Regions from separate parts of the Streptomyces sp. NBC_00234 genome, predicted to be linked through region 1. Evidence: riboswitches for the same ligand, from Rfam matches in the RefSeq annotation. Region 1 holds a riboswitch; the other holds the start of a gene.
What was found. A riboswitch is a leader RNA that binds a small molecule or an ion and turns the genes downstream of it on or off. The one in region 1 is predicted to bind glycine.
Positions count from the first base shown of each region.

Region 2: it holds a riboswitch for glycine, as region 1 does, so the genes downstream of both, gcvT (glycine cleavage system aminomethyltransferase GcvT) here and gcvP (aminomethyl-transferring glycine dehydrogenase) in region 1, are expected to answer to the same signal.

Region 1 covers NZ_CP108101.1:1,221,212-1,228,298, forward strand. The annotation lists gene OG230_RS05165 (glutamate-cysteine ligase family protein) at 1-427, opposite strand, end outside; gene OG230_RS05170 (hypothetical protein) at 911-1,498, shown strand; gene OG230_RS05175 (DUF5999 family protein) at 1,799-2,005, shown strand; gene gcvP (aminomethyl-transferring glycine dehydrogenase) at 2,091-4,976, opposite strand; glycine riboswitch at 5,168-5,264, opposite strand; gene OG230_RS05185 (PRC-barrel domain-containing protein) at 5,398-5,769, shown strand; gene OG230_RS05190 (DNA polymerase IV) at 5,691-7,087, opposite strand, start outside.
Region 2 covers NZ_CP108101.1:5,683,694-5,690,780, forward strand. The annotation lists gene glyA (serine hydroxymethyltransferase) at 1-462, opposite strand, end outside; gene gcvH (glycine cleavage system protein GcvH) at 481-858, opposite strand; gene gcvT (glycine cleavage system aminomethyltransferase GcvT) at 959-2,086, opposite strand; glycine riboswitch at 2,244-2,341, opposite strand; gene OG230_RS25125 (AAA family ATPase) at 2,498-3,172, shown strand; gene OG230_RS25130 (enhanced serine sensitivity protein SseB) at 3,247-4,017, shown strand; gene OG230_RS25135 (enhanced serine sensitivity protein SseB C-terminal domain-containing protein) at 4,133-4,936, shown strand; gene OG230_RS25140 (ABC transporter permease) at 5,300-6,298, shown strand; gene OG230_RS25145 (ABC transporter substrate-binding protein) at 6,359-7,087, shown strand, end outside.

The DNA of each region.
Region 1 (7,087 bases):
GATTCGCCGAGACCACGTCCTCCCGCCCCAAGGTCGGCAGGATTCCGATCATCAGGATGCCCGCGTCGACCTCACCGGCCTTCCGGTGGGCATAGGCGAGGCCGGTCCTCAGCTCCTCGGCGAGCTGATCGAAAACACGGCCGCTCAGACGGTGCGGAACGATGTTTACTTCGAGATTGAACATCCCTAGTTCGGTCTGGAAATCCTTGCTCGCGATGCGCTGGAGCACCTCGGCATTCATCATCCGCGGCATACCGTCCGCACCTGCGAGATTCAGCTCTATCTCCAGCCCCATGAGATTCCTGGGGCGCTCGAACCTCCGCTCGGACAGCAGCCTCCCCAGCCCCTCCAGGCACTGGTTGAGCTTGTCGCGGTACGCCTGCCGATCGGACAGGTCAAAGGCGCCCGCCACGACCTTCTCCCCCATCGCAGCGTCCTTCCTAGGTTGACCGGCCTGCGGACCAGGCCGTTCGTATCACGATCGATAATGCCCAGACGAGGTGATCGATAACGCCCTCACGGACCCCGTCCAGACGATAGTCTGATGAAGGAGGCCGGGGGCACATTCCATCGGCAAGGCGCGGGTGCACATTCCTCTTCCGGATGCGCGGGTAATGCGCCGTCGAGTTTCAGCCTACCGCCGTCTCGGGTAAACCCCTGGCGGAGGACGACCGGGCCGACCGTATCGCCAGAAACTCCGCATTCCGAAGTCCTGATACCGCCTTGCGGACAATATGGAAATCGGCTAGCGGAAACATTGTGTGAACACGCGTCGTATAAACTCCGCGAACGAGGCAGAGAGTTGACGCACAGGCCCCGATACCGGCCGTCCTCTGGCCCCGGCACGCCGACAGCGCCGTCTGCACCCGCCCACGCATCACCGTGTCTCCCAAGTGAGAGGCGACTCACCATGCCGCTGCATGTACCTCAGGCTCCCGCGCCCGCATTGCGCAGCGTTCTCGCGGCACTCGGTTCTCCCACCGCAGTCCGCGAGGCCCGCACACCCGCTCTCCGGTCCGTCCAGGGACCGCTGAGCCCCGAACTCCCGCTCCCCGTCCACGTACTGGACCGGATCGGTCCGAACGAGGCAGCTCCCACCACCCGCCTCGCCGGCTGGCGCTTCCTGATCCGTAGCGGGGACCGCGCGATCGCCGCCGCGGACACCATGCTGACCCCGGACGGCTGGGCCTTCTCGCACTTCTTCGAGGGTCCGTACATCACCTCGACGGAGCTGGCCGTACGACAGGCCGAAGCGGCGACGACCGCGTGCCAGCCGCGCCTGTTGTCCATCCCGGGGCTCTACATGCTCACGCTGTGGCTGCACGGTGACATCACAGCCGACCCCTCCGGCGGCACGCTCGCGCCCACCGACGTTCTCGTACCGCTCGCACCCGCACCGCCGGGCATCGCCGCCCACCGTCCGCACGCGGTCGCCGATCTGCTGCCCGTGATGACCTTGCGCATTCCCCCCGGCCCGCTGCTCGGCTCGCCGGCCTGACCACGTCCGCCGCCCCCGCCACGCCGCCCCCACCACCGGGGCTCCCTGGCGGGGGCGCACTGCTGCCCGTCCGGGCTAGTCCGTACGGGCCACCCCGAACCACCCGAAAAGACAGTGGAGTTGCCCTGAACCGCCCGGCCGGGTGATGCGTCCTGAGAGGAGGACGAGAGCTGCCGCGAAATCCCTGCGGAATGACGCCCGTGGGGCAACACTGGGACCGGACCGACTGATACGGGGGCGGCCATGAACACACCGTCAAGCCGCAGGACAATCAACTCAACGCAGCGAAAGAACCCATCCATGTGCCAGCACCAGCCACCCTGCCCGTCCGCCGACTCCGCCGACCGGGAAGCCGCGCGCCTCACGGCACACCACCCGGAGCAGGGCTGGAGCCTGCTGTGCAACGGCGTCCTGCTCTTCGAGGACACCGGCGAGCTGCTCCCGGACGGGCAGATCATCGCACCGCACCGGCCGCTGGAAACGGGCCGGGTCATGAAAGCCGCCTGACAGCGGCCGTACGAACTGGGGCCGGCCGGAGAAGTCTCCGCACCGGCCCCGACGCATGTCCGCGTCACGCTCTACTTCAGGTGCCTCAGTGGTCGTACTCGTCCAGCGGCGGGCAGGAGCAGACCAGGTTGCGGTCGCCGAAGGCACCGTCGATCCGGCGCACCGGCGGCCAGTACTTGTCCGCGGGCGACACACCGGCGGGGAAGACCGCCGTCTCACGGCTGTAGCCGTGCGCCCACTCGCCACCGAGCGCCGCCGCCGTGTGCGGCGCGTTGCCCAGCGGGTTGTCGTCCGCGCTCCACTCACCGGAGGCGACCTTCTCGATCTCGCCGCGAATGGCGATCATCGTGTCGCAGAAGCGGTCGAGCTCGGCGAGGTTCTCGCTCTCGGTCGGCTCGATCATCAGCGTCCCGGCCACCGGGAACGACATGGTCGGCGAGTGGAAGCCGTAGTCGATCAGGCGCTTGGCCACGTCGTCGATGCTGACGCCGGTCGCCTTGGAGATCGGACGCAGGTCGACGATGCACTCGTGCGCGACCAGACCGGCCGGGCCGTTGTACAGGATCGGGTAGTGGGGTTCGAGCCGCTTGGCGATGTAGTTCGCGGCGAGCACGGCCACCTGCGTGGCCCGCTTGAGGCCCTCTCCGCCCATCAGGCGCACGTACGCCCAGGAGATGGGCAGAATGCCCGCCGAGCCCCACGGGGCGGCCGAGATCGGCCCCACGCCGGTCTCCGGGCCCGCGGCGGGCTGGAGCGGGTGGTTCGGGAGGTAGGGCGCGAGGTGGGCGCGCACGCCGACCGGGCCGACGCCCGGACCGCCGCCGCCGTGCGGGATGCAGAAGGTCTTGTGCAGGTTCAGGTGCGAGACGTCGCCACCGAACTTGCCCGGCTTCGCGAGACCGACCAGCGCGTTGAGGTTGGCGCCGTCGACGTACACCTGGCCGCCCGCGTCGTGCACCTCGCCGCAGATGTCCGCGACGTGCTCCTCGAAGACACCGTGCGTCGAGGGGTACGTGATCATGAGCACGGCGAGCTCGTCGCGGTGCTTCTCGATCTTCGCGCGCAGGTCCGCGATGTCGACCTCGCCGTCGTCGGCGGTCTTCACCACGACGACCTTCATACCCGCCATCACGGCGCTCGCGGCATTGGTGCCGTGCGCCGAGGAGGGGATCAGGCAGACCGTGCGCCCCTCGTCGCCGTTGGCGCGGTGGTACGCGCGGACGGCCAGCAGGCCGGCGAACTCACCCTGCGAGCCGGCGTTCGGCTGGATGGAGACGGCGTCGTAGCCCGTGACCTCGGCCAGGCGCTCCTCCAGCTCGCGGATCAGGGTCAGGAAGCCCTGGGCCTGCTCGGCCGGCGCGAAGGGGTGCAGCGCGCCGAACTCGGGCCAGGTGATCGACTCCATCTCCGTGGTCGCGTTCAGCTTCATCGTGCAGGAGCCGAGCGGGATCATGCCGCGGTCCAGCGCGTAGTCGCGGTCGGCCAGCTTGCGCAGGTAGCGCAGCATCGCCGTCTCGGAACGGTGCTGGTGGAACACGGGGTGGGAAAGGATCGAGTCGGTGCGCAGCAGCCCCTCGGGCAGCGTGTCGGCGGCGACCTCGTCCAGCGCCTCGACGTCGCCGTCGGTGCCGAAGGCGGCCCAGACAGCGGCGACCTGCGTACGGGTCGTGGTCTCGTCGCAGGCGAGGGAGACCAGGTCGCCGTCGACGAGCCGCAGGTTCACACCGCGCTCACGGGCCTCCGAGACGATCTCCGCGGCCTTGCCGGGAACCCGCACGGTGATCGTGTCGAAGTAGGAACCGTGCACCACGTCGACACCGGCGGACCGCAGGCCCTCGGCGAGGATCGTGGCGTAGCGGTGCGTGCGCCGGGCGATCGTCCGCAGCCCGTCGGGGCCGTGGTAGACGGCGTACATGCCGGCCATCACGGCGAGCAGCACCTGAGCGGTACAGATGTTGCTGGTGGCCTTCTCCCGGCGGATGTGCTGCTCGCGGGTCTGGAGGGCCAGGCGGTACGCCTTGTTGCCGTCGGCGTCCACGGAGACACCGACCAGACGGCCGGGCAGGGAGCGGGCGAACTTCTCGCGTACGGCCATGAAGCCGGCGTGCGGTCCGCCGAAGCCCATCGGCACGCCGAAGCGCTGCGTGGTGCCGACCGCGATGTCCGCGCCCAGCTCGCCGGGCGAGGTGAGCAGGGTCAGGGCCAGCAGGTCGGCGGCGACGGTCACGATCGCGCCGAGCTCGTGGGCCTGCTCGATGACGGGCTTGATGTCCCGGACGGCTCCGGAGGCACCCGGGTACTGGAGCAGCACACCGAAGACACCGCGCTCGGCGGCTTCCGCGGGAATGCCCTCGGAGAGGTCGGCCACGAGGACCTCGACTCCGGTCGGCTCCGCACGGGTCTCTATCACCGCGATCGTCTGCGGCAGGGTGTCCGCGTCGACCAGGAAGACGCCGTTCTTCACCTTGCCGACGCGCCGCGCCAGCGCCATGGCCTCGGCGGCGGCGGTGCCCTCGTCGAGCAGGGAGGCGCCCGAGGTCGGCAGCCCGGTCAGCTCGGCGACCATGGTCTGGAAGTTGAGGAGCGCCTCGAGGCGGCCCTGGGAGATCTCCGGCTGGTACGGGGTGTACGCCGTGTACCAGGCCGGGTTCTCCATGACGTTGCGGAGGATCACCGGCGGGGTGAAGGTGCCGTAGTAGCCGAGCCCGATCATCGGGGCCAGCACCTGGTTGCGGTCGGCGAGGGAGCGCAGCTCGGCCAGCACCTCGGCCTCGGTGCGGGCGGCGGGGAGGTTCAGCGCCTCCGCACTCCTGATCACGTCGGGCACCGCGGCGGCGGTGAGCTCGTCGAGGGAGCCGTAGCCGACCTGGGCGAGCATCTTCGCCTGGGCCTCGCCATCGGGCCCGATGTGGCGCTGCTCGAAGGGAATGCCCTGCTCCAGCTGGGAGAGCGGAGTGCGACGGGGGGTCATGATGGAGGCCTCCTGGTCTGTCACGACCTGCGAGGGGCACCACGGCGTGGGTGCCCGAACGGCCTCCCCCTCTGTCATCTCAACCTGAGAGCTTCACCGGTATCCCAGGGGTACCGGCTTTCACCGTCGGTGAGGAAGGGTCCCGCGCCGGCATGTGCCCGTGCGAGTCCCGTCCTGCTTTCCAGAGTGACCTCAACCGTGCGGTACGGGGGCCTGAGAGATTCCGGGGAGGATTTGCTCCTTCGGCGCCTCCGGGTTCTCACCGGAGGACTCTCCCGCACGGGGTCAGCAGCCACTGCCAGCGTACCAGCGGGCACACCCCGGCCGTCTCGAGTGGCCGCCGCCCCCGATCTGCACTTTCGTAGTGCTTGTGGAGTAATAGGGGAACCACCCTCAGTTGTTGCGACCAGTGGGAGGCACCGTGCAGACCGATATCGATCCGCGCAGCCTGATCGGCCGCAAGGCATTCGACCGCAAGGGCGCCAAGATCGGAACGGTGGATGAGGTCTATCTCGACGACGCGACCGGGGTTCCCGAGTGGGCGGCCGTTCGTACCGGGCTGTTCAGCAGGGACGCCTTCGTCCCGCTGGAACCGAGCGAGTTCGTCGACGACGCGCTGCGCATCCCCTTCGACCGCGCGTTGATCAAGGACGCGCCGGACTTCGGCGTCGGCAGGCATCTCTCACCGGAACAGGAGCTCCAGCTCTACCGCCACTACGGCCTGGACTCGCCGCCGCCCGAGGAAACCGGCCCGGACCGGGACTTCGGCAGGCTGGCCGGCCAGGAGGAGTAGTCCACCGGGTCCCTCACCAGCGGCAGCGGCTCGGCCGGCTGCAGCTCCGGGTCGTCGATCCGGAACGTGCGCACCCGGCCCGGGGCGTCGCCCGGCTCCTCGAACCGCACGGTAACCCGGCCCACGCCGCTCCCCTGGACCCACCCGTGGCCGTACGTCCCGTGCTGCACGTCGTGTCCCGCCGGCCAGCGCCGCGCGGCGAGCTGCTCGGGGGTCTCCTCGGCGACATCGCCGGGATCCTCCGCCGGTTCCTCGTCGGCTCCGGTCCCGGTCGCCGCCTCGGACCCCGAGGCGGCGCTGAGCACGTCCGCGGCCTGCGCGAACAGATCCTCCTGGGTGAAGTCCGCCAGCCCCGTGACGCCCACTCCGAGCAGCCGTACGCCGCCGGTGGTGTCGACGGCCTCCAGCAGCCGCGCGGCGGCCTCCCTGACGACCGTGGGGTCATCCGTGGGGCCCCGCAGGGTCTCGGAGCGGGTGAGCGTCGAGAAGTCGTAGCGCCGCACCTTGAGCACGACGGTCCGCCCCGACCGCTCCGCGGCCCTCAGCCGCCGCACACACCGGTCGGCGAGCCGTTCCACCTCGGTCCTGACGCGCACCCGGTCGTGCAGGTCCACATCGAAGGTGTCCTCGACCGACACGGACTTGGCATCGCGCTCCGCCACCACGGGCCGGTCGTCGTACCCGAGCGCCATGAGGTGCAGCGAGGCCCCGTGCGCCTTTCCCAGCAGCCGTACGAGCTCCGCCTCGCCGGCATCGGCCAGGTCGCGGACGGTGGTCATCCCGGCCCGTCGCAGATGGTCTCCGGTGGCCGGCCCGACACCCGGCAGGATGCGCACGGACATGGGTGCGAGCAGCTCCCGTTCGGTACCCGGCTCGATGAGGAACAGGCCGTCCGGCTTGGCCTCCTCCGAGGCGATCTTGGCCAGCATCTTGGACCCGGCCAGACCGACGGAACCGGTGAGGCCGGTGACGGCCCTGATCGCGGTACGCAGCTGCTCGCCGATCTCGCGGGCCGAGGCCGAGTCGTCGGCGACCCCACCGGCCTCCAGGTCGACGAACGCCTCGTCCAGACTGAGCGGCTCCACGAGGGGTGACAGGCGCCCCAGGAGCCCCATCACCTGGTCGCTCACCATTCTGTACAGGGTGAAGCGCGGCACCAGGTAGGCGGCGTTGGGGGCGAGCCTGCGGGCCTGGGCCATCGGCATCGCCGAGTGCACCCCGAAGCGCCGTGCCTCGTACGACGCGGTGGCCACGACCCCGCGTGGCCCGAGACCGCCCACCACCACGGGCTTGCCGCGCAGACTCGGCTTCGCCGCCT
Region 2 (7,087 bases), 4.5 Mb from region 1:
GTCCACGATGCCGGTCTCGTCGACGTGGTACGGGACCACGTTGTAGAGCTTGCCGGAGAAGTTGATCTTCATGCCGTGGGTCAGGTGACCGCCGTGGGCCAGGCTCAGGCCCATGATCGTGTCGCCCGGCTTCAGCAGCGCGAACATCGCGGCGGCGTTGGCCTGTGCACCCGAGTGCGGCTGGACGTTCGCGGCCTCGGCGCCGAAGAGCGCCTTGATGCGGTCGATCGCGATCTGCTCGACGACGTCGACGTGCTCGCAGCCACCGTAGTAACGGCGGCCCGGGTAGCCCTCGGCGTACTTGTTGGTGAGGACGGAGCCCTGCGCCTCCATGACCGCGACCGGAGCGAAGTTCTCCGAGGCGATCATTTCGAGGGTGGACTGCTGACGGTGGAGCTCGGCGTCGACGGCGGCGGCGACGTCCGGGTCCAGCTCGTGGAGGGAGGAGTTGAGAAGCGACATCAGGGGATCCCTTGGGTCTCAGTTGCCGGAGAACTCGGTGTACTCGGCGGCGGAGAGCAGGTCCTCCGGCTCGTCCGCGACGCGTACCTTGAACAGCCAGCCGCCCTCGAAGGGAGCGGAGTTCACCAGCGACGGGTCGTCCACGACGTCCTGGTTCGCCGCGGTGACCTCACCGGTGACCGGCGAGTACAGGTCGCTGACGGACTTGGTCGACTCCAGCTCGCCGCAGGTCTCGCCCGCGGTCACCGTGTCACCGACCTCGGGGAGCTGGGCGTAGACGACATCGCCGAGCGCGTTGGCGGCGAACTCGGTGATACCGATCGTGGCCACACCGTCCTCGACGGCCGACAGCCACTCGTGCTCCTTGCTGTACCGCAGCTGCTGGGGGTTGCTCATGACCTGAATTCTCCTGTACGCGGGGGAGTGCTGATGAACGGTGGTCTTACGGTGTGAGACGCGACTGCGTCACGTCGGGGACGCCGGGATGTCCCGGATGTCACTTCTGGCGCTTGTAGAACGGCAGGGCCACGACCTCGTACGGCTCGTGGGTGCCGCGGATGTCGACACCGACGCCCGTCGTGCCGGGCGCGGCGTGCGCCGCGTCCACGTACGCCATCGCGATCGGCTTGCCCAGCGTGGGCGACGGGGCACCGGAGGTGACCTCGCCGACGACCTTGCCGTCGGCGACGACCTCGAAGCCGGCGCGGGGGACCCGGCGGCCCTCGGCGACCAGGCCGACGAGCTTGCGCGGCGGAGCGATCTCGGCGCGCTCGGCGGCGGCCTGCAGCGCCTCGCGCCCGACGAAGTCGCCCTCCTTCTCGAACTTCACCACCCGGCCGAGACCGGCGTCGAACGGGGTCAGCGCGGTGGTCAGCTCGTGCCCGTACAGCGGCATGCCCGCCTCCAGGCGCAGCGTGTCGCGGCAGGAGAGCCCGCACGGGATCAGGCCGACGGGGGCGCCGGCCTCGGTGAGGGCCTTCCACAGCTGCTCGGCGTGCTCGGGGGCGACGAAGAGCTCGAAGCCGTCCTCGCCGGTATAGCCGGTACGGGCGATCAGCGCGGGGACGCCGGCGACGGTGCCGGGCAGGCCGGCGTAGTACTTGAGTCCGTCGAGGTCGGCGTCCGTGACGGACTTGAGGATGCCGGGGGACTCCGGGCCCTGGACGGCGATCAGCGCGTACGCGTCGCGGTCGTCCCGCACGACGGCGTCGAAGCCGGCGGCGCGCTCGGTGATCGCGTCGAGGACGATCTGCGCGTTGCCCGCGTTCGCGACGACCATGTACTCGGTCTCGCCCAGGCGGTAGACGATCAGGTCGTCCAGGATGCCGCCGTCCTCGCGGCAGATCATGGTGTAGCGGGCGCGGCCGAGGCCGACCGTGCCGATGTTGCCGACGAGCGCGTGGTTCAGGAGGTCGACGGCCTGCGGGCCCGTGACCGTGATCTCGCCCATGTGCGACAGGTCGAAGAGACCGGCCTTCGTACGTACGGCGTTGTGCTCGTCGCGCTCACTGGCGTAGCGCAGCGGCATGTCCCAGCCCGCGAAGTCGGTCATGGTCGCGCCCAGCGAACGGTGCAGGGCGTCCAGCGCGGTATGGCGGGGGGCATTGCTCGGGGCAGTGCTCATGGATATGGCTCCAGGGCATGACGACAGAGGACGATCCCTCCCCATCTGTCATCGGAACCTGAGAGGTTCGCCGAGAGGCCCTGAAGGGGGTCAGTCCCCACAGAGGTCGGCTTGCACCTTGGGTGGAGCCGCGGAACGGCTCGCTTTTCAGATCTGCCTCATCCACGCGGTACGGGGCCTGAGAGATTCAAGGGAGGAACTTGCTCCTTCGGCGCCCGGCACACACAGTGTCCGGAACTCTCCCGCGCGGATTCAAACGGCCGGTATGCAGTTGGCGGGGTCATCATCGCACGGCATGCGGGAGAGTGGGGCGTCCGGTCCCTACGGATACGGGCCGGTGAGCCGCTTGTGCCGCATTACCTTTTCTTTACACTTCTTGGGCAGATGTGGGTCACCGGACAGGGGGAGGCGATGACGTTGCAGCGTTACGCGACGACCGCAGGGGTCGCGCACGGCGCGGTGCCGCCGCAGCAGGCGGTGCCCGTCCGCGAGACGCTGGGCACGCACGCACCCGTCGTGCGCGATCTGCGCAGCCGGGACGGGCGCAGCCCGCGCAGCCTGGACTTCGCCGCGGGTGATGTGGTGGTCGTCTCCGGGCTGCCCGGCAGCGGCAAGTCGACGCTGATCCGCCGCGCGGTGTCGGACCGGGCCATCGACTCCCAGGACACCAGGGACCGCTGGGCCCGCGCCCTGCCCGGTTTACTGCCGTACGCCCTCTACCGGCCCCTCGTCCGGCTCGCGCACTACACCGGGCTCTGGCAGACCCTGCGCTCCGGCGAGTCCGTCGTGGTCCACGACTGCGGTACGCAGACCTGGGTGCGGCGCTGGCTGGCCCGGCACGCCAGACGGCGGGGCCGCATCCTGCACCTCGTCCTGCTCGACGTCACCCCCGAGGTGGCCAGGGAGGGCCAGCTCGAGCGCGGACGCGGAGTCTCCGGGTACGCCTTCGCCCGCCACCGGCGCTCCGTCGGCCGGCTGATGCGCGACACGGAGACCGGCCTGCTGCCCGTGGGATGCGCCTCGGCCGTCCTGCTGGACCGTGAGGCGGTCGACGCGCTCGACCGGATCTCCTTCGCGCGCCCGTAGGGCCCCGGCCCGGAGCCCCTCGGCTCGTCTACCATCGCTGCCGCAGTGCATGACGAGAAGGGAACAGGGGACCAGTGGACAATCCGGCGCCTTTCGAGACGCAGCCGCACCACGGCTGGCCGGCCAACGAGCTCGAAGAAGTACTGGTGGCCTCCCTCGACGTGCCGGATGCGGGCGGCCGGCTGATCGAGGTTCTCGGCCGCAGTCAGGTCTGGGTGCCGCTGCCCAACGGCGGCAGCACCGCCAGCGCGGACCTCGATCTGCCGATGATGGACATCGGCGGCGCCGCGTACGTCCCCGTGTACAGCTCCGAGGCCCAGTTCCTGCTGTGCGTCGGCACCCACCTCTCCTTCGCCGTCGCGCCCGCGCGCGAGTTCGCCCGCGGGCTGCCCCCGCAGGTCGGCATCGCGGTGAATCCCGGCGGAGCCGTCGGTCTCCCGCTGCCGCCTCCGGCCGTGGCCGAACTGTGCCGGGCCGGCCGTACGCCCCTGGACGGCCCCGCCAGCGGTGGCCGGGTCACGCTGTACGAGCCGGACTGGCAGGTGGACCCCGTCGACTTCCTCGCCGAGGTGTCCGGCGAGTTCGAGCGGAGCGGTGTCGTGAGCACCGCCCGCCGGGCGCTGGCCACCATCGAGGGCGGCGATCCCGTCCTCTTCGTCGGTGTCGAGTTCGCCACCTGGGACGGCGCCGGGCAGAGCGCCCCGATGGACGCGCTGGGCCGCGCGCTCGGCCGGGTCCAGCCGCCCTGGCCGGTCAATCTCGTCCTGCTCGACGTGGCCCAGGACCCGGTCGGGGAGTGGATGCGGGAGAAGGTACGGCCCTTCTACCGACGCGACGGACACTGACCACCGTCAAGTCGGTGTCAAAAGCGAGGCATAAGCTGGTTTGATGGCGGGGTCGCACCCGTGTGCCCGGAAGTGGCGAGGCGACACAGCGGATCGATGAGGGGCGGGACCCAGAGTGAGCGCGTCAGGCACCGCGGCGGCCGGGCAGATCGAGCACGTGCTGGGCCAGGTGACGCCCGGGCGCTACGACGCGTACGAAGCGCTGCTCCAGGCCCTCACCGACGGCCCGGTCTGGATGCTCCTCTGGCACGGCACAGCGGGTTCGCCGGATGCCCAGTACGGGAACATGGAGGTCGACGGGCTGGGCTACGCCCCCTGTGTGACCTCCGCCCAGGAGCTCTCGGCCAGCGGCTGGAACCGGGCCCACGAGCTCGTCACCGGACGTGACATCGCCCGCGCGCTCTTCCCCGACCGCTGGGGGATCTGGCTCAATCCGCACGCCCCGGGCGGCGGCGTCGGCATCCCGTGGCTCGACCTGCGGCGGATCGCGACCGGCCTCGACCGGATGCCGGCCGGACCGCTGAGGCTCTCCGAGCCCGCGATCGAGATCCCGCAGTTCTACGCCCAGCTCACGCAGAACGCCCACCGCACCCCGGCCGTCCGCTCGCTGCGCCGCGCCTGGGTGCAGCCCGCGCTCGGCGTCCCGTACCTCGCGATCGGCCTCGACCTCTACGACACCGGCCGGCCGTCCGTCGACGCCGTGCGCGCCATGATGCAGCAGTCGGTCGGCGCGATCCCCGACGGTCTGCCCGTCTCCACCGTCTCGATGTCCGACGAGTACGACCCCGTCGCCATGTGGCTGCGTGCCAACTCCAGGCCGTTCTACGACCGCGAGGCCCACGCCCCGGCCGGTCCGCCGCCCGGCACGCCCGGTTACGGCTACCCCCCGGCCACCGGTCCGGCCCCGCGTGCCTTCTAGCGAGTGGTACGGACCGGGTCTCCCGGTCCGTACGACCGTTTCGCCCCCCAATCTGCGGGCGAGCTTCATTTCACCCGCTCTGTAGGGTGCTGCCACCCAAAGCGGCCTTGGCGGTACTGCGTGCCCTATTCCGCGTCAACCTCCCTGCGTCCGGGGGGCGTTCACACGCGTCCGGATAACGGATCAGCCCTGATGCATCACGGTTAGGCATCCATTCACCGCCAAGTCTGGCAACCTGTCGCGGCCCCGATGAAGACTCCCGCAACAAGGGATGTTCCGTCCCTGAACACAAACGGACTGATCACGCCGCCACAGCGGCAAGTGCGTACCGGCCACCGCCGGTTGAGAGGGGTCCCTGGCACGATGACGGCACCACTTCACGAGCCGACAACGGAAGCGGCCCCGACGGCGGGATTCGAGGCCGGCGTCCCGGAGAAGGCGGTGCAGGGCCGCTCGCTGGGCCGCATCGCCTGGGAGCGTCTGAAGCGGGACAAGCTGGCCCTCGGCGGGGGCGTCGTGGTGCTGGTGCTCGTCCTCGTCGCCGTACTGGCGCCGCTGATCACGAGTCTGGTCGGGCAGTCGCCGTACGAGCGTCACGAGGAACTGATCGATCCTCTCTTCTCCACGCCCATCGGGTCGTTCGGCGGGATGAGCTCGGAGCACCTGCTCGGCGTCGAGCCGGTCAGCGGCCGGGACATCTTCGCCCGCATCGTCTACGGCGCCCAGGTCTCCCTGCTCGTCGGCTTCGCCTCCGCCGTGGTCGCCATCGTGCTCGGCACGGTTCTCGGCGTACTCGCGGGCTTCTTCGGCGGCTGGCTGGACACGATCATCAGCCGCGTGATGGACATGCTGCTGGCCTTCCCGCAGCTCCTCTTCATCATCGCGCTGGTCTCGGTCATGCCGAACGAGATGCTGGGTCTGACCGGTACCGGAGTCCGGCTCATGGTGATGATCCTGGTCATCGGGTTCTTCGGCTGGCCGTACGTCGGCCGGGTCGTGCGAGGCCAGACGCTGTCCCTGCGCGAGCGGGAGTACGTGGACGCCGCCCGCAGCCTCGGGGCCGGGCGGATCTACATCCTCTTCAAGGAGCTCCTGCCCAACCTCGTCGCGCCCATCATCGTGTACGCCACGATGATGATCCCGACCAACATCCTCACCGAGGCCGCCCTGAGCTTCCTCGGTGTCGGAGTGAAGCCGCCCTCCGCCTCCTGGGGCGAGATGCTGTCCGCGGCTCTGAGCTACTACGAGGCCGACCCGATGTACATGGTCGTCCCGGGTGTGGCCATCTTCATCACCGTTCTCTCCTTCAACCTCTTCGGCGACGGCGTACGCGATGCGCTCGACCCGAAGGGCTCTCGCTAACTGCCGTACCCCGCGGAGCCCGTGCACCGCACGGGCCGCTTCTACACACGGAGGATCCGAATCGTGACTACCCGACGGAACGCACGGCGCAAGCAGGCAGTGGCCGCTGCTGCCGTGGTCGCGGCGCTGCTCTCCACCGCGGCATGCGGCGGCGGTGAAGACGGCAAGGGCAACGGCAAGGAAGGCAAGGGCGGTGCGGCGGCCGGCTTCGACGCGGCCAACAACAAGGTCGCCAACGCTTCGACGAAGAAGGGCGGCACGCTGAAGTTCGCCGGTGCCCAGGACGCCGACTCGTGGGACACCACGCGCGGCTACTACGGCTTCGTGTGGAACTTCATGCGCTACTACAGCCGCCAGCTGGTCACCGGCAAGGCCGAGCCGGGCAAGGCCGGAGCCGAGCTGACGCCGGACCTCGCGACCGAGCGCGCGAAGATCACCGACGACGGCAAGACCTACACGTACACCCTGCGTGACGGCATCACGTGGGAGGACGGCAAGCCGATCACCTCCCAGGACATCAAGTACGGCATCGAGCGCCAGTGGGCGCAGGACGTGCTGTCCGGTGGCCCGGTCTACCTGCGTGACATCCTCGACCCCAAGGGCGAGTACAAGGGTCCGTACAAGGACACCTCCAAGGACAAGCTGGGCCTGAAGGCCATCGAGACGCCGGACGAGAAGACCATCATCTTCAAGCTCCCGACGGCGAACTCGGACTTCGAGGAGATCCTGGCGCTGACCTCGTCCTCGCCGGTCCGTCAGGACAAGGACACCAAGTCGAAGTACGGCCTG